2 regions of the Streptomyces sp. NPDC004647 genome follow, and region 1 is predicted to be linked to the other one. Evidence: riboswitches for the same ligand, from Rfam matches in the RefSeq annotation. Region 1 holds a riboswitch; the other holds the start of a gene.
The links. Region 1 has a riboswitch for cyclic di-AMP ahead of ABZW18_RS22685 (transglycosylase family protein). Riboswitches for the same ligand answer to the same signal wherever they lie in the genome.
Positions count from the first base shown of each region.

Region 2: linked by a shared signal. The riboswitch ahead of ABZW18_RS29495 (NlpC/P60 family protein) and the one ahead of ABZW18_RS22685 (transglycosylase family protein) in region 1 are both predicted to bind cyclic di-AMP.

Region 1 is NZ_JBEXKU010000053.1:652-10,220, reverse strand. It holds gene ABZW18_RS22690 (permease) at 1-934, opposite strand, end outside; cyclic di-AMP (ydaO/yuaA leader) riboswitch at 1,528-1,703, shown strand; gene ABZW18_RS22685 (transglycosylase family protein) at 1,708-2,907, shown strand; gene ABZW18_RS22680 (hypothetical protein) at 3,144-3,452, shown strand; gene ABZW18_RS22675 (SDR family oxidoreductase) at 3,484-4,284, opposite strand; gene ABZW18_RS22670 (cupin domain-containing protein) at 4,281-4,778, opposite strand; gene ABZW18_RS22665 (transglycosylase family protein) at 5,278-6,519, shown strand; gene ABZW18_RS22660 (hypothetical protein) at 6,694-6,945, opposite strand; gene ABZW18_RS22655 (hypothetical protein) at 7,430-7,960, opposite strand; gene ABZW18_RS22650 (S1 family peptidase) at 8,481-9,569, shown strand, end outside.
Region 2 is NZ_JBEXKU010000095.1:786-10,354, reverse strand. It holds gene ABZW18_RS29510 (alpha/beta fold hydrolase) at 1-503, shown strand, start outside; gene ABZW18_RS29505 (peptidoglycan DD-metalloendopeptidase family protein) at 701-2,404, shown strand; gene pcrA (DNA helicase PcrA) at 2,608-5,103, opposite strand; cyclic di-AMP (ydaO/yuaA leader) riboswitch at 5,466-5,646, shown strand; gene ABZW18_RS29495 (NlpC/P60 family protein) at 5,654-6,808, shown strand; gene ABZW18_RS29490 (C40 family peptidase) at 7,179-8,249, shown strand; gene ABZW18_RS29485 (NAD-dependent epimerase/dehydratase family protein) at 8,382-9,365, opposite strand.

The DNA.
Region 1 (9,569 bases):
CCGGGGCGAACCGGATCGCGAACGCCCGCCCGAAGGTGCCGGACTGCAGCGCCATGAGCTTCAGGTCGACCATGGGCCCCACGACCATGAAGGCGAGCCGGGCCGTGGGGGAGAAACCGGTCAATGAGGCCGCGACGAACGCGTCGGCCTCGGAACAGACGGCGAGCACGATGGCCAGCGCGGCCAGGAAGATGACGGAGAGCCAGGGCGAAGCGGAGAAGGTGTCCAGCACCGAGCGCGGCACCGTGACGTTGAATGTGGCGGCCGCCATCGCCCCCAGCACCAGGAATCCCCCCGCGTGCAGGAAGTCGTGCTGGAAGCCGAGCCGGAACTCCTCCCACCTGTCGTGTCCCGGCGTGTGACCGGTGGTCCGGGCCGGCAGGCGCAGCCACTCCTGGCGGCCCAGACGGATCCACAGCCAGCCCATCGCCGCCGAAGCGGCGAGCGAGGCGAGGAGCCGGGCCACCACCATCTCCGGAGCTCCCGGGAAGGCGACGGCCGTGGCGGTGAGCACGATCGGATTCACCGCGGGGGCCGAGAGGAGGAACGTCAGCGCGGCCGCCGGGGCCACCCCGCGGCGGATCAGGCTCCCCGCCACGGGCACCGAGGCGCACTCGCACCCCGGCAGGACCACCCCCGCGGCACTTGCGACGGGGACGGCGAGGGCAGGGTTCTTCGGCAGCGCCCTGCTGAAGGCCCGGGCGGGGACGAAGGCGTTGATGGCGCCCGACAGGGCGGTGCCCAGCAGCAGGAACGGCAGCGCCTGGATCACGATGGCCACGCAGATCGTCCGCCAGGCCTGTGCGGCCGGCTGGGACAGCCAGCCGCTCCCTCCCAGCGCCACGGCGACGGCCACGGCGATGACCAGCGCGCCCGCCGCCACGACGGGCGGAGAGGTCCGGCCAGGAAGCGTACGGGACGCGCGCGCGCCCAGTGCCGGCGGCACCGATGACGGGGGGTCGATCAGCTCTTCCGCTCTCTGCACACTGACTCCGAAGGTCCGCGACGAGGGACCTCACGATAACCGGGGGGAGGGCCGCCACCCCGGCGCACAACGCGGTGACCACGCTGTCGAATCATCCGTTTCACCTGTTATGGGCGTTCGAGCAGCGAGTGTCCGACATGCGCCAAATGCAGATACTATGCGGCGCGGCAAAAGACTGCTTAGCGCCTGCAATGCAGCAAAGGAGAACCTCGGCTCCAAATAGGGCAATTCGACTGCGGGTGAGCCATCTCACAGGAGTTCCGCCCTGATGTGACCCCGCGCACTCGATACGCCCCAAATCTGCCAACTTGGTTACCGAACGCAGATTATGAGAGCCGTTCAGTAGTAATGCCTATCGCTCTGGGACCAAGATCGGCAGCGTAGCGTGACCCGGCGTCGAGTGGATCTCGTTAATACCGAATGCGTGGAATACCCGGCACTTGTGGTGAAGAAATCAATGCGCTTACTTTTGCCGCTGCCTGCCCATCGAAAGGGCGGGCGCCACCAGCCGGAACGCCGAGTCCTGCCGCCGGCCGGGGGAGAAACGACAAACGCACCACGGCAGGAGCGGGGGAACCAGGTAAGTGCCGTACCGCGCGATGGTGTGCGGTCCGGCTTGGGGTGAAGACGCGCCGCAGCGCTTGACGCTGCTCAGGGCGCGGCCGGGCAACTCCAGCCCGAACCCGACAGCTCACCTCGCAGGCGTAGGAGAGGACCCACCTATGTCTGCACGCGGACGTCACCGTCGCTACCGCCCCGGCCGAATCTCCCGGGTGTCCCTCGTCGCCGCCGCAGGCGGCGCCGGTATCGCTCTTCCCCTCATCGGTGTCGGCCAGGCGAACGCCGCCTCCGTCAGCACCTGGGACAAGGTCGCCGAGTGCGAGAGCACCGGCAACTGGAGCATCAACAACGGCAACGGGTTCTATGGCGGACTTCAGTTCACCGAGGAGACCTGGAACGCGTTCGGCGGCAGCGAGTACGCGCCGCGCGCCGACCAGGCGACCAAGGACCAGCAGATCGCCATCGCCGAGAAGGTGCTCGACAGCCAGGGCCCCGGTGCCTGGCCCGTGTGCTCCGGCAAGGCCGGTCTGACCCAGGGCGGTGCCGACCCCGAGGTCTCCACCGAGGGCCGGCAGGCCCCCGCCAAGGCCAAGTCCGAGGCCGCTCCGAAGCCCAAGAGCACGCCGGCCGAGGGCAAGCGCGAGGCGAAGCCCGAGTCGTACACCGTCGTCCCGGGCGACTCCCTCTACAAGATCGCGACCGCCAAGCACACCGACGGCGGCTGGCAGCGGGTCTACGAGGACAACCGCAAGGTCGTCGGCGACGACCCGAACCTGATCCGCCCGGGCCAGAAGCTCGCCGTGGGCGGCGACAAGGCCGAGGCCGAGCCGAAGCGGGAGCAGGCCCCCAAGGCCGCGCCCAAGGCCGAGGCTCCGAAGGCCGAGGCTCCGAAGGCCGCGCACAAGGCCGCCCCCAAGGCCGAGGCCAAGCCGAAGCAGCAGGCCAAGAGCGCCTCCGGCTTCACCGCTCCGGTCGGTGACACCACGATCGGCACCCCGTACCACCAGGCCGGCGGCAGCTGGTCCAGCGGCTACCACACCGGCGCCGACTTCCCCGTACCCACCGGCACCCCGCTGAAGTCCATCGGCGCGGGCGAGGTCGTCTCCGCGGGCTGGGGCGGCTCGTACGGCAACGAGGTCGTCATCCGCCACGAGGACGGCAAGTACAGCCAGTACGGCCACCTGTCCTCGCTGTCCGTCTCGGCCGGCCAGTCGGTCACCGGCGGCCAGCAGATCGGCCTGTCCGGTTCGACCGGCAACTCCTCCGGCCCGCACCTGCACTTCGAGGTGCGCACCGGCCCGGACTACGGCTCGGACATCGACCCGCTCGCCTACCTGCGGGAGCACGGCGTCTCCATCTGAGGTAACGCGACACCGGGACCGGAGCGTTCGACGCACCTTCCCGACCGGCTGAGGCGCCCTTCCCCGCGTGCGGGAGGGGCGCCTCAGCCGTGCCCGGCCGACGCACCCCTCCCGCTCGCCGTGCGGCCGGACGGGTGATAGCGCGAGGATTCCGCAACCGCGCCGCCGGACGCGCCGTCGCAAAGGGGAAACCGCACCATCCCTTCCGATGGGCACTTTGAAGGAGGCGACCGAACATGGCCGACCCGTTCGCTGTCACGATGGAGCTCCCGGTGCAGGCGCAGGAGTCCCCGCTCGCAGGCCCGGTCAACGGCGTTCGCAACTCGTCCGACGCCCAGCGGCTGCTGCTGCACGCCGAGCTGACCCGGGCCGCCATCCCGCCGCATCCCGACGACCGGCGCGTCATCCGCGACCTCGCCCAGCTGGACGGAGGGGCCGTCGGAGCCATCGTCCGCTGGCTGCAACAGGCCGGCGGCACCGGCGCAGGGCTCCTCTCCCCGCCGGACCCCGCGAAGCGCATCGACCCCCGCCTGCTTCCCTGGTGACGCCCGGGCCGGCCCGCGCACGGCGTACGCGCTACCACGTCGGGCGCGCCGTGACTCCCGCGTCCACCACGAGATCGTGCCCGGTGACGCACTCCGCCATCGGCGAGGCGAGGAAGACACAGGCGCGCCCGATGTCGGCGGGACGGCACAACCGCCCCAGCGGCGCCGCGTTCCGGTAGCGCTCCACACCCTCGGGCCACTCCTCCTCGATATCGGGCCGGTGGATCAGGCCCGGGGAGACGGTGTTCACCCGGATCCCGTAGGGGCCGTACTCGAGCGCCGCGGCCCGCGCGTGCATGATCAGGGCGGCCTTGGACGCGGCATAGTGCGCGTGCCCGGGGGCGGGGGCGGAACCCTCGATGGAAGCGATGTGCGTGATCGTGCCGCCGCCCCCGCCGCCCGCGCCCTCCCGCCGCATCGCCCCTGCGGCCGCTTGCGTGCAGGAGAACGCGCTGGTGAGGTTGGTGTCGACCACCGCGCGCCAGTCGGCCGCGGTCATCGACGGCAGATCCCGCACCGGCTGGACCCCGGCATTGTTGACGAGGGCGTCCACTCGGCCGAACCGGGACTGCGCGGCCTCCATCAGCCGGGCGCAGCCCGCTTCGTCCGTGAGGTCGGCGGCCACGGCCCAGGCCTCGCCGCCTTGTTCGGCGATCCGGGCCACCAGCTCCCGGGCGCGCTCCGCGCTCGTACGGTGGTGGGCCACCACGCGGGCGCCGGCCCGGGCGAACTCCTCGGCGATCCCCGCCCCCACCGTGCCGCCGGCTCCGGTCACGACCGCCACCAGCCCGTCGAGGCCGGGGAGTTGGCTCTGCGGGCCCGGCCCGGTCATGAGGCGCGGGACAGCGCGCGAATGAGCTCCGCGTGCAGCGGATAGCGCGCGCACAGGTCCTCCTCGTCGCCGCCTTCGTAGTCGGCGGGGACGAATCCCGGGGCCATCGTGCAGCCGAGGAGCGCGCGCTCGCCCCCCGGGCGTACCCGTGCCCCCATCCAGGTGCGGCCCGGCACGACGTACTGCACGTGTTCACCGGCGTCCACCTGCCCGCCCAGCACCTCCACCCGTGACGCGCCGCCCGGTTCCAGGAGCAGCAGCTCCACTGGATCGCCGAGGTAGAAGTGCCAGACCTCGTCGCGCGGCAGCCGGTGCATCGCGGAGAAGTGACCGTCGTCGGCCGACAGCAGCAGGAGGATCGCCGAACCCGAGGGGCGCCCGTCGGGCTGCTGCGGCCCCGCCCAGGTACGGCGGAACAGCCCGCCCTCCAAAGGCAGCGGCTCCAGGGCGTACATCCGCGCGAGTTCGTCCGCCGAAGGAAGGGGGTCCTGCATGCGCCGCCTCCAAGCCTCGTCTGTGATGCATATCACGCTAGTATGCATTCCGCTTCGCTCTCTGTGTCCGGACGGCCGTGTTCCGGCCATTTTCGTCAGCCAGGGAAGTTCCGGACGCCATTTCCCAAGGTCCGATCTTGAAGTGAACGTGTTGGTCGAGAACGTGAAGTGACGCCATTTCAGCCATCGGCACTCCCTTGATATCCGGAAATCGACATTCCCTTGTGGCAGCGGAATAGGCGTCCTAATCTTTGCGGCGCCCGCCGAGTCGCCCGTGCGGGTCCCTGTCCGCCGGAACGCCGAGTCCTGCCGTCGGCCGGGGGGAGGCCGAAGACCATGACGGCAGGAGCGGGGGAACCAGGAGGACGCCGCACCGCGCGAGCCGCGCGGACGGCTAGGGGTGAAGACACGCCGGGACCTGCACCGCCCCGGGCGTGGCCGGGCAACTCCAGCCCGAACCCGACAGCTCACCTCGCAGGCGTAGGAGAGGAAGCGCTCTATGCCCGCACGTGGACGCCACCGCCGCTACCGGCCGAACCGAATCTCCCAGGCATCCCTGACCGTCACCGCCGGCGGGGCCGGCATAGCCCTGCCGCTCGTCGGCGCCTCCGGGGCGACCGCCGCGCCCGCCGAAACCTGGGACAAGGTGGCGGAGTGCGAGAGCACCAACGACTGGAGCATCAACACCGGCAACGGCTTCTACGGCGGACTGCAGTTCACCCAGAGCACCTGGGCGGAGTACGGCGGAACCCAGTACGCCCCCCGCGCGGACCTGGCCACCAGGGACCAGCAGATCGCCATCGCCGAGAAGGTCCTCGAGGGCCAGGGGCCCGGCGCCTGGCCTGTGTGCTCGGACAGGGCGGGACTGACACGCGGCGGCGAAACTCCCGGGGCCTTACCCGCCGTGCAGAAGAAGGCCTCCGCCCCGGAGAAGCAGGCGCCTGCCAGGACGGCGCAGAAGGACAGGACCGCCGAGCGGCCCACCACCCAGCGGTCGAAGCGTTCCGGGCCGGAGTCCTACACCGTCGTCAGCGGGGACACGCTCTTCACGATTGCCCGGGTGCGCGACGTCGACGGCGGCTGGGAGCGGCTCTACGAAGGCAACCGCGAGGTCATCGGCGCCGACCCCGACCTGATCCTTCCCGGCCAGAAGCTCTCCCTCGAGGGGCAGTCCACCAAGACAGCCGACAAGCCGTCGGCCGGGAGGGCGGAGCGGCCGCGGGCGGGCCGGGACACCGCTGAACCGAAGGCCGCACCCAAGCCCCAGTCCAAGCCCCAGTCCAAGCCCCAGTCCGAGCCCAGGACTCAGAAGCAGGCCGCTGCGCCCCGTACGGCGGACTTCACCAGCCCCGTGAGCGGAGCGGCCACCGGCACGCCCTACCGGGCCTCCGGCGCCAGCTGGTCCAGCGGCTACCACACCGGCGTCGACTTCCCCGTCTCCACCGGCACTTCGGTGCGGGCCGTCAGCAGCGGACGAATCGTCTCCGCGGGCTGGGGCGGCGCGTACGGCTACCAGGTCGTCATCCGGCACGACGACGGCCGGTACAGCCAGTACGCGCATCTCTCCGCGCTCTCCGTCCGGGAGGGTCAGCCGGTCAACGGCGGCCAGCGCATCGGCAGGTCCGGATCGACCGGCAACAGCACAGGCCCGCACCTCCACTTCGAGGTGCGCACCGGCCCCGGCTACGGTTCGGACATCGATCCCCTGGCCTATCTCCGCGGGAAGGGCGTCAGTATCTGAGAGGGTGTTACCCACGTGCCCTCCGGAACGGGACCGGACCGGTGCCGGTCCCAGGGCCGCAGGGCACGTGGGCAGGGCCAGGTCCGGTGGGCGCGACGGTCCGAGTGCCGTGGCGCTGCTGCAGCGCTCGGCTGCGGTCCGCGCGGTGCTCCGTGCTCCGGGCCGTGGCGCGGGCTACGGGCCCGCTTCGCCGGTCGGGCGCGGGCGGGTCCGGCCCGGTCGGCCATCGGTGTCCGGGTGCAGATCCAGAGCCTCGAGCAGGAAGGCCAGATCGTCCGCGTCCTGTGAGTACCCGGCGACCACCTTGCGGGCTTCGGCGCGCAGCCGGCGCCACTCGTTCGCGGCCCGCCCCGATTCCTTGTCCTGGCCTTTGTTCGCCTCGCCCGGGTCGAGGTGGGGTGCCGGGGGACCGGAAGGGGGGTTCATCGGACAATCCTCCCGCCGCCGGGATCGCGCACGGCGCAGGGCGCGGCGGAAGGTCACCGGATCGGCGTACCCCGCCCGTACGCCCGCCGGACCGGACGTGAAGCTCCCTGTTGGGGTTGCCCTCTCGCCCCTGTCGACACGACGTCGTATACGGCTTGCGTACTGGTGTACGAGCTGAGAGAGTTCAACCCGCGCGGTTCACCATTAAACTACCTAGCAGGCGCGGTGCCGGAGCAGGGTCTCGGTCCCCAACTGCCGAGCAGTGATTCGCGCCCCTCCATACCGGCCCCGGCCAGGTCCCCCCGTCCTGGCCGGGGCCTTCCCCTGCCCGGGGCCGCCCGCGTGCCTGGCGGAGACTCCTGGCGTGAGCGGATTCTCGGACCGGCGAACCGGTGGATGCGCACTCGGCGGGGCCGGTGTCTGTCGCAACGACGCAGTCCGGCAGGGGTGTTGGGCTGTTCGTCCCCGCGGGCGGTGAGCGGATTCACTCCTCCGGCGCGGGAGTCAGGATGGCCGAGACCGCGCTGATGCGCAGGGACTCCAGGGCTTCGATCTGCCGCCTCGCGCGGTCCAGAAGCTCGTGGATCTGGTCGGTGTCCAGACGGGGCTCCCCGGCCGCCGCGGTCTCCAGAGTGCGCCAGAGCAGCGACTTGCCCTCCACCCCCAGTCGCATGCCCTCGAGCTCGATGACGGTGCTGAGTCCGGAGCGACGCCGCAGGCGCCCGTTGGGCTTCAGCCGCCCGATCCGCTCGCCCACCCAGCCGCCATAGATCTTGTACCGGCGGGCGGGTACGCCGAGCGCGTCCATGATCCGGAGCAGGGACTCCCTGTCCTGCGCGATCTCGTCCGCGAGGCGCTCCAGCTCACCACCGAGGCGGGAGTGGCGGTACTCATGGGCGATGCGCCGGGAAAGCTCGACGCCGGCCGTGGCACCGGCCAGGTGGTCGTTGAGATAGATCCCGAGCATGTGCAAGGCCGTGCTGCCGCCGGTGCGGGTTATTGCTGAGCTGCCCATGATCGTCCTCCCGAGCTACGGGGCCTGGGTGGGACGGGCCGGGTGGGGCGCGCCCCTGGCGGCCGGGTGCCCAGCTCTCGCCGGACGAACCCGGGGCGATGCGCCGCGTGGGTCCCGTCAATACCCCGGGAGGGTTTCCGTGGACGTCCGTGGACCGAAGAGGCGTGGTGCCCGTGGGGTGTGTCCGGAGTCCGCTGCCGAGGTCGCAGGGAGTGCTGCCGGGTCGTCAGCTCTCGAGCTGACATTCCGTCAATCGCTTCTGGTCGATGAGCCATCGGCAGGGGAGGCAATCGGCAGACCCTACCCGCCATGAGGCTCGAACATCGGAAAACAGTTCGCATTGAGCGGTTCGGCGAGGACGTCCGTATGGGTGGGGGCACGAGGCACAGGGCGCGGAGGGTGGCGTATCCACCGCCGTACTCGGAACGGACACCGCTCCAGCCGCCTTGCGTACCGGTATTCGCACGAACCGGGCCGGCGTACCCCTCGCGGGCACGTCCCCCCACTGGAGGTCAGTCAGTTGAACCACCGACGCGTAAACAAGCGGACCGGCGCCATAGTCGGAGCAAGCGCAGCCGCCGTCGCCGCAGCGGCGATTCTCCTGCCCAACGCCAACGCGAGTTCGGACACGGACTCGAGCCCGAAGTCATTCGCTCCCCGCGCGGCCGCACAGCTCGGAACCACCCTCGCGGGAGACCTCGGTCAGGACGCGGCCGGCTGGTACTTCGACGGCACATCGAAGCGGCTGGTCATGAACGTGCTGGACGAGGAGAGCGCCGAGAGCGTACGGGCCAAGGGCGCCGTGGCGAAGGTCGTCGAGAACAGCATGGCCGAGCTCAAGTCGGCGACCAGGACGCTCACGGAGCAGGCTTCGGTGCCCGGCACCGCCTGGTCGATCGACCCCCGGACGAACAAGGTCTCCGTCCTCGCGGACAAGACCGTCACCGGCTCGAAGATGGACACGCTCAACAAGGCCGTCGACGGGATGGACGGCAAGGTGACCGTGAAGCGGTCCGCCGGCGAGTTCAAGCCCTTCGACGAGGGTGATGGCGCAGCCGATGCCGGCGCCGCAGCGGGCGGTGGTGCGGCCGATGCCGGCGCCGACGCCGGTGGTGCGGCGGACGCCGGTGCCGCCGCGGGCGGCGCGGAGGAAGGCGGCGGCGCTGCCGACGCGGGTGCCGGTGGCGACGCGGGTGCCGGTGCGGGCGGTGCCGAAGAGGGCGGCGCGGCTGCCGGCGGTGCGGGCGACGGCGGTGCGGGTGCCGGCGGTGCGGGTGCCGGCGGTGCGGGTGCCGGCGGCGACGCGGCGGCCGGCGCCCTGGAGGGCGGCGACGCCATCTTCGGCGGCGGATCGCGCTGCTCTCTCGGCTTCAACGTCGATGTGCAGGGCGAGCCGGCCTTCCTCACCGCCGGCCACTGCGGCAACGCATCGGAGACCTGGACCTCTGACGAGGCCGGTGCCGAGGCGGTGGGCACCGTTCAGGACAGCCAGTTCCCGGAGAACGACTTCGCGCTCGTCAAGTACGACGACGCGGCCGTCGAAGCCCCGAGCTCGGTGGACCTGCAGGACGGCACCAAGCAGGAGATCACCCAGGCCGCCGAGGCGAGC
Region 2 (9,569 bases), on a different contig from region 1:
TCCGTGCCGCCGCGGCCCTTCTCGGCCCGCACATCGAGGAGGTCTGCGCCCGTACCGGCCACGACCAGGTCGACATCGTGGGGCACAGCCTGGGTGGGCTGATCGCCCGCTACTACGTACAGCGGCTCGGCGGCGACGCCCGCGTCCGCACCCTGGTCGCGCTCGGCACCCCGCACTCCGGCACCCGTGCCGTGCCCCTGCTGTCCGCCCACCCGATCGTGCGGCAGATGCGTCCGGATTCGGATCTGATCGAGGAGTTGGCGCAACCCGCCCCGAATTGCACCACGCATTTCGTCAACTTCTGGAGCGACCTGGACCAGCTGATGGTTCCGCTGGAGACGGCCTGCCTCGACCACCCGGATCTCATTTCGCACAACGTGCAGGTCAGCGGTATCGGACATCTCGCGCTGCCGGTGCATGCGGCAGTCGCCGCGGGGATTCGCCAGGCGTTGGACGCCGCGTCGCCGGGCGGCGAGGCCTCGGAGGCGGCCTCCGTGGCCTGATCCGCCCCCGCCCAGGGGAGATTGGCCGTCGAACTGAATTCGAACACCCGGCCAAGCTACAGTCTGCATCAGCCGAAAGACGGCCATATGCCCGTTCCCCGGCAGCTCGAATCCTGCCGAAGATTGTCGCCGTCGCATACCGCCGGGTACAGTCGCCGCTAATTCTCCTGCTGCCGAGGCGAAAGAGAAGCTTGGTGGTGAACGACCGTCACCCGTCGGGAGGCACGATCCCGACCGTTAACGCTCCTGACGCCTCGCATGCGCACTATACGGCGTACGACCAGCAGGGGGCCCTCAACGGCCACGCCGGGTACGACGGCTACGCGACCGGAACCTTCGACAACCTCGCCACGGCCTACGGTGACGCGGCCTACGGTGACGGCGACCCGCTCTTCGGCTCGCTTCCCGGCAGCTATGACACGGGCCAGTACGACACCACCCAGTACGGATCTCCGCAGTACGGCGCGACGCAGTACGCCACGGGGAACTGGGACACCGGGCACTGGGACACGAGCGGCGCCCAGCCGGCCGCCGGATATGACGCGTACGGCGCCGGATACGACGCGTACGGGGCCCACCCGACGACGTACGAGACCGGCAGCTACGACACCAGCGGGATGTGGGCTGCCACCGGTTACGAACCGACCCCCGGCATCCCGGCCCAGGCGGGCCCCGTCGCCGCCGAGTCACTCGACACGACCGGCCAGTTGGACGCCACTGGATGGAACACCGGGGCGTGGGACACCGCCGGGCAGTACGGCACCGGGCAGTACGACGCGAGCTTCGACCCGAACGGCATTCCCCACCCCACGGACACGGACCAGGGGCTGAACCCCGAAGAGCCATGGGACAACGGCCCGGCGCAGAACCAGAGTTGGGACGGCTCCGCCTACGCGGCCGTTGAGGACTCCCCCGCCGAGGAGCCGTACGACCAGACACCGTACGGCCCGGCGTCCTACGACCAGGAGTCCTACGACCAGGAGTCCTACGACCAGGCGCCGTACAGCGACGCCGCCGAAGCCGAACCTGAACGCACGGCCGCCTTCGAGGCGTTGAGCGAGAACGACGGAACCGACGCCGGATACTACGAGGACCCGGCCGGCCTCGATCCCGAGGCAGCGATCCTCCCGGCCCCTCGCCGGGCGGACAACCGCCCCGTGGGCCGGAGCCGCCGCCGCACCCCCGCCCGCCGCTCCGCTCTCCTCACCGTCGCCGTCCCCTCAGTCGCCGTGATGGGCGTGGCAGGTATCGCCGCCGCATCCGTCAGCGGCCTCGACGCCGACAAGGGCGAATCCAAGACCACGCAGGCCGCCGCCGATGTGTCGGCCGTCAAGCCGGCCGCGGCCAACAGCAAGCTCGACTCCCAGCTCGCGACGCTCACCGCCGACGCCGACGACTTCGCGGACCGCGCCAGCCGTACGCAGGAACGCATCGACCTCAAGCAGCGGCAGCTGGATGAGAAGAAGCGCAAGGAGGCCGAGGCCGCCCGCAAGGAGGCGCTCCGCCCCAAGTTCGCGATCCCGGTCGAGCAGCACGGGCTCAGCGCCACGTACGGCCAGGCGGGTGTCAACTGGATGTCCGTGCACAGCGGCATCGACTTCCCGGTGAGCTACGGCACGCCGGTGATGGCCGCGACCGACGGCACCGTCCGCACGCAATACAACCTCTCCTACGGCAACATGGCCATAGTCACCGCCCCCGACGGCACCGAGACGTGGTACTGCCACCTCAGCAGTACGAAGATCCGGTCCGGTTCGGTCAAGGCGGGGGACGTCATCGCCTACTCCGGCAACTCCGGCAACTCCACCGGCCCGCACCTGCACTTCGAGGTGCACCCCGGCGGCGACTCGGCGATCGACCCGCTGCCGTGGCTGCGCAGCAAGGGCCTCGACCCGACCTGACCCACCCCGGCCTGACCCACCCCGGCCTGACCCACCCGGAGCTGAGGCGTCCGGAGTCGGCGCATCCGGGCCGAGGCGCGCGGAGCTGAGGCGTACAGGGGCGGGGTCGGCTCAGCCCGCCCCAAGACTCAGCGCTGACAGGCGGGTCCGGCCGACCCGAAGCGGCGCGCAGCCCGGACCGACACCGCCATCGCCCTCCCGGGTCAGAGCTTCTCGACCGGCGCGTACCGCAGCAGCAGCACCTTCGGTTTCTCGTCCCCGAAGTCGATCGTCGCCTTGGCGTCATGCCCGTTCCCCGTCACCGACACCACGGTCCCCAGACCGAACTGATCGTGTGTCACCCGGTCCCCGACCACCAGTGAGATCACCGGCCGGTCCGTGGTCCTGCGGGTCGCGAACCCGCTCGGCCCCGCCTTGGAGCGGGATGACGACAGCGAGGACGTCAGCCCCGCCATCGCGCCCGCCGACGCCGAGGGCGTAGCGGGTCCCGTACGCCGCCACTGCACGAACTCGTCCGGGATCTCCTCGAGGAACCGGGAGGCCGGGTTGTACGACGGCTGGCCCCACGCACTGCGCATCGTCGCCCGCGTCAGATACAGCCGCTCCCGGGCACGCGTGATGCCCACATAGGCCAACCGCCGCTCCTCCTCCAGCTCCTTCGTCTGGCCGAGCGCCCGCATGTGCGGGAAGACACCGTCCTCCATCCCCGTCAGAAAGACCACAGGGAACTCCAGGCCCTTGGCCGTGTGCAGCGTCATCAGCGTGATGACGCCCGAGCCGTCCTCGTCCTCGTCCGGGATCTGGTCGGAGTCGGCGACCAGCGCGACCCGCTCCAGGAAGTCGGAGAGCGTGCCCGGGTTCTCAGCGTTCCCAGCGGCCTGCTCCTGCTCGAACTCCAGGGCCACCGCCGCCAGTTCCTGAAGGTTCTCGACCCGCGTCTCGTCCTGCGGATCGGTGGACGCCTGGAGCTCGGCGAGATAGCCCGTACGCTCCAGGACCGCCTCCAGCACCGTCGCCGGCCCGGCGCCGGACTCGGCGATCGTCTGCAGCTCCTCGAGCAGTGTGTTGAACCGCTTCACCGCGTTCGCCGACCGGGCCGCCATGCCGTACGCCTCGTCGACCCGGCGCAGCGCCTGCGCGAAGGAGGTCTTCTCGCGCTGCGCGAGCGCGTCGATCATCGCCTCCGCCCGGTCGCCGATGCCGCGCTTGGGCACGTTGAGGATCCGGCGCAGCGGCACGGTGTCCTCGGGGTTCGCGAGCACGCGCAGATACGCGAGCACGTCGCGGACCTCCTTGCGCTCGTAGAAGCGCACGCCGCCGACGACCTTGTACGGCAGCCCGACCCGGATGAAGATTTCTTCGAAGACCCGGGACTGGGCGTTCGTACGGTAGAAAACGGCGACGTCGCCCGCCTTGGCGTCACCCGCGTCCGTCAGCCGGTCGATCTCGTCGGCGACGAACTGCGCCTCGTCGTGCTCGGTGTCGGCGACATAGCCGGTGATCGACGCGCCCGCCCCGGCCTCGGTCCACAGGTTCTTCGGGCGGCGGTTCTCGTTCCGCTCGATGACGGCATTGGCGGCGCTGAGGATGGTCTGCGTGGAGCGGTAGTTCTGCTCCAGCAGGATCGTCTTCGCGTCCGGATAGTCCTCCTCGAACTGGAGGATGTTACGGATGGTCGCGCCGCGGAAGGCGTAGATCGACTGGTCGGCGTCGCCCACCACGCACAGCTCCGCGACAGGGGCTCGATCGGTCTCGGTCCCGGCCTCGGTCCCGCCCGTCCCCACCAGCTCACGGATCAGGGTGTACTGCGCGTGGTTGGTGTCCTGGTATTCGTCGACGAGTACGTGCCGGAAGCGCCGCCGGTAGTGCTCCGCGACGTCCGGGAACGCCTGGAGGAGATGAACCGTCGTCATGATGATGTCGTCGAAGTCCAGCGCGTTGGCCTCGCGCAGCCGCGACTGGTAGAGCGCGTACGCCTCGGCGAGGGTCTTCTCGAACCCTCCGCCGCCCTCCGACCCGGAGGCGCTCCCGGCAGCCTGCGCGGCGAAGTCCTCCTCGTCGATGAGCTCGTTCTTGAGGTTGGAGATCTTCGCGCTGAAGGCCTTGGGAGGGTGGCGCTTGGGGTCCAGGTCCAGATCTCGGCAGACCAGTGCCATGAGGCGCTTGGAGTCGGCGGCGTCGTAGATCGAGAAGCTGGAGGTGAAGCCGAGTTTCTTGCTCTCCCGGCGCAGGATGCGGACGCACGCGCTGTGGAAGGTGGACACCCACATGGCATTCGCCCGCGGCCCCACGAGCTCCTCCACTCGCTCCTTCATCTCGCCCGCGGCCTTGTTGGTGAAGGTGATCGCGAGGACCTGGCCGGGGTGCACGCGGCGGGTGCCCAGCAGATGTGCGATCCGGTGGGTGAGCACCCGGGTCTTGCCGGACCCGGCACCGGCGACGATGAGCAGCGGCGAACCGGTGTGGACGACCGCGGCCCGCTGCTGCTCGTTCAGGCCTTCGAGCAGCGCGGCGGGGTCCACGGCGGGGCGCGGTGCGCCGTCGCGGTAGTACGCGTCCCGGTCCACGGGGGCGTCGAAGCGCCCACCGAACAGGTCCGCCGGAACGTGTTCGGGCGCCGGGCCCTCGGGCGGGGGCGGGGGGCGCTCGGCCGGGTGCTCGAGGTCCGCCAGGAAGCTGTCGTCAAAGAGGCTGCTCATCGCCAACCGAGTCTAGGCCGCCGGACCGACAGCCCACACCGCTTCCCCATTGTCACCCCCGTCGCTGCCCCTGCCGCTGCCCTGGTGCTGCCCCGCCGCCGGCCCGCTGCCGCCCGGTTGTCGTCCCGCCGCCGTCCCGGCGATGTCCACCGTGCTTCCCTCCGGATCACCACCGAGGCCCCTCCGTACCGTCCCGTCGGTTGTCACTGTGCGCAGCCGCGTACCGTCCAGTCGGTTGCCATGGGGGCTAGGTCACGAAAAGGTTTCGGGCATATCGAACATCAGCCTTCACAGCGGCACCACAAGTTGGCTACCGTGCTCGCTCAGGCGACCCGCACCCCCCGCCGGCGACCGCGTCGGCACGGGCGCCGACGCCGAGTCCGGCCAATGCCCGAGGGGCAGCCGGAGCCGGGGACCCACACGTATCACCGGGGTGAATCGGTTCGCACACGCGTGCAGAGCACGCGGCGTACGGACCGTAGGGCAACCTTCCGATCGCCCGAACCCGACAGCTAACCCGGTAGGCGGTCCACGGAAGGAGACGCGCGCCTTGGCGTCGCACCGCAAATCGCGGCCTCGTACTCTCACCTCCCACGGGTCCCGCACCGCCGTCGGCCTCTCGACCGCGGCACTCGCCTCCTTCGGCCTGCTCTCGCAGACTGCCCAGGCCGCACCTGGGGAGCCGAAGCAGAGCGTGGAAGAGGTCCAGAAGAAGGTGGACGAGCTCTACCGGCAGGCGGGTACGGCCACCCAGGAGTACAACGAGGCAAAGGAGCGCACGGACAAGCAGCGCACCAAGTCCGACCGGCTGATCGACGATGTGGCCAAGCGGACGCAGAAGCTCAACGAGGCCCGGCGGCTGCTCGGCAGCTACGCCGCAACGCAGTACCGGAACGGCGGGATGGACCCGACCGCGACCCTGCTGCTCGCCTCCGACCCGCAGGACTACTTCGACCAGAACCACATGCTGGACCGGATGACCGGCCGGCAGAAGCAAGCGGTGACGGACTTCCAGACCCAGCAGGCGACTGCGACGGAGAAGCGCGCCGAGGCGACCGAGAGCCTGGCGCAGCTGAACGAGTCGCAGAACGAGCTGCGGACCAGCAAGGAGTCCGTGCAGGGCAAGCTCGCCAAAGCCCGCGAGCTGCTGTCGGACCTGACGGCCGAGGAGAAGGCGCGGCTGGCGGCGCTCGAGCGCAAGAGAGAGCAGGCAGCCCAGCGCAAGGCGGAGGAGCTGGCCCGGGAGCAGGCGGAGAAGCAGCGCGAGGAGCGGGAGCGGAACGAGGGCTCGGGCTCGTCGGACGGCGGCACCTCCACCCCGGGCTCGGGCACGGGCGCGGACTCCGGCACGTACGCCACCAAGGCTGCCAAGGCGCTGGCTTTCGCGCGGGCGCAGATCGGCAAGCCGTACGTGTGGGGCGCCACCGGCCCGAACTCCTACGACTGCTCGGGCCTGACCCAGGGTGCCTGGAAGGCCGCAGGTGTCTCGCTGCCCCGCACCACCTGGGACCAGGTGAAGGTCGGCTCGCGCATCGCCACGGAGGACCTGAAGCCGGGTGACCTGGTCTTCTTCTACGACGACATCAGCCACGTCGGGCTCTACATAGGCGACGGCCAGATGATCCACGCGCCGAAGCCCGGGGCGAACGTACGGACCGAGGCGATCACGTTCATGCCGATCTACGGGAGCGTCCGCCCGGCGTAGCCGCCTACGACGGACAAGGCCGTACGGACCAGCGCCGGTACGGGCCGCGTGCCGCAAGCTGTGACAGTGCCCCCGACTGCGTGCAGTCGGGGGCACTGTCACGCCGACATGCGCGGCAGACCGGCAGCCCGCGCCCGGGCTCATAGCACCGGGGTTCAGCCGGGAGAGCCTCAATCGCCGCTTCGGTCAGGCCCGTAGCGCGAACCGGCAGTACCGGGAGAATTCACCCGGTGCTTCTGTTCAGCGCCGTGCCGAAACCTTTCAGTCCCGGTCATCGCCGTGCTCGCCGGCGATCCGGAGGGCTACGGTCCTCCCCCATGGCGACCGCTCCCCACGGCCGCCGGTCAGCAGGAAGGATGTGATGGCGGCCGTGGCCTCGCACAGAAAGCCCAGGCAGCGATCGCTCACCGGCAACACCGCCCGTACGGCGACGGTGCTCGCCCTCGCCGGCGCGGCGGGCGCGACAGCCGTCGATGGCCCCGCGTACGCCGACCCGGGTCTCACCCCCGCTCAGGTGAAGGCCGAGGTGGACCGGCTCCACCACGAGGCCGAGGTGGCCACCGAGAAGTACAACGGAGCGAAGGAGAAGTCCGACGCCGCTCAGAAGAAGCTGGACGGCCTGCGCGACGAGGCCGCCCGCAGGACCGGGGAACTCAATATCTCCCGCAACGCACTCGGTTCGATCGCTGCCGCCCAGTACCGCTCCGGGGGCCTCGATCCCGCCTTCCAGCTCGTCCTCTCCGCCTCTCCCGAGCAGTACCTCGACCGCGTCAGGGTCATCGAGCGGGCGGGCAGCCGCCAGGCCGTCGTGATCGCCGGCATGCGCCGCGGGCTGCGCGGCATCGAGGAGGTCCGGTCCCGGGCCGGTGACAAACTGGCGGAGCTCAGGAAACAACAGGCCGATCTGCGCGGGCACAAACGCACGGTGCAGAGGAAGCTCGAGACCGCGGAGCGGCTGCTCGACCGGCTGACGTCCGCACAGCGCGCGTCGTTGCTCCAACAGGACGGCCACTCCACATCCGGCCAGGCGGGACCGGCCGGTGCCGCCCGCGCCGATCGCGGCGCCCGGTACGGCGCGGTCCACGCGCCGAACGCGCGCGCCGCACGCGCCGTCTCCTTCGCGTACGGCGCGCTCGGCAAGCCGTACGTCTGGGGCGCCACGGGCCCGAACGGCTTCGACTGCTCGGGCCTCACCCAGGCCGCCTGGAGGGCCGCCGGGGTCTCCCTCCCGCGCACCACGTACACCCAGATCAACATCGGCCGTCGCGTCCCCCGTTCCCAGCTCGCCCCCGGCGACCTGGTCTTCTTCTACTCGGGCATCAGCCATGTCGGTCTCTATATCGGCGAGGGCCAGATGATCCACGCGCCGCGCCCGGGTGCGCCGGTACGGGTCGCCCCCCTCGACCAGATGCCCTTCGCGGGGGCGACCCGCCCGGCGTGACCTCGACCCGCCCGGCGTGACCTCGGCCCGCCCGGTCGGCATCCCGTACGTCCGCGTCGAGCCCAGCACCCCGTACGTCCGCGTCGAGCGCCTCCACCGGGCGCCCACACCAGTCCCCTTCCCGGCGGCAGTTCAGCTGCGCAGCAGCTTCGCTTCCGTCTCCGGATCCAGTCCGACCGGCGTCCGGTCGGGCCGCTGGGGCGGTTCCCCGCCCAGGTCCTGGAGCCAGGCCCAGGTGTCTGCCACGGTTTCCGCGATGGGACGGCAGTGCAGCCCGGCGGCGACCGCCCTGGACACGTCGCCACGGTGCATGGTGTCGTGCATTTCGCCAGGTGGCAGCCAGATGGGGAGGTCCATCCACGGCTGGATGCCGGCGGCGAGGATCGGTTCCGGGTCGGTCCAGCGCAATTCCGCGTCGGCACCGGTGACATGGACGCATGCCTCCAGCAGTTCGCCCATCGTGGTGTGCCCCGGCGGGCTGACCAGGTTGAACGGGCCGCCGAGCCCTCGTTCAGCGGCATCCACGATCCATGCGGCGAGATCACGGGCATCGATGTACTGCAACCCCGAGTCGCGCGGCCCCGGGGCGAGCACCGGACCACCGCGCGCGATCCGCCGCAGCCACCACGGCAGCCGCCCGACGTTCTCCCTGGGGCCGAGGATCAGTCCCGCGCGGGCCAGCAGCGCCCGGTCGCCGAAGACCTCGGACGCGGCCAGCTCCCCGCCCCTCTTGGCCTGCGGATAGTCGACCTCGTCGTCATCGGGCGAGGCGTCCACCAGCGGGCCGTCCTCGGACAGCCCCGCCGGGGCGGGATAGCTGTACACCGACCGGCTGGACACGTAGACATAGCCGCCGGTCCGGCCCGCCAGTGACCGGGCCGCGTCACGCACCGCCGACGGCGCACCGGTCCAGGTGTCGACGGCGACGTCCCACTCGCCCTGTTCGAGTCCCGCCAGACCGTCCGCGGCGCTACGGTCGCCCCGCACCGCCACGACGCCCGGCGGCAGTTCATGGCGACCGCGGTTGAACACGGTCACCTGCCAGCCCCGCGCCAGCGCCGCATCGACCACGGCACGGCCCACGAACTCCGTTCCACCCAGCATCAGAAGCCTCATGGCGGCGACTCTGCCAGCCGGACGCCGCAGGGGAACCGCAGCACGCTCTCAGCAGAATCGCCAGAAGCTGAAGTCACATCCCGCCCCCCAGGCCAACGGGGTCTCAACCGGTACTGCACCACTCGAGAATTCGAGGCAGCGCGCCGCGGTGACCTTCTTGTCCTCCTCCGACCCGTCGGATACGCGTGAAGCCGAGGACCCCAC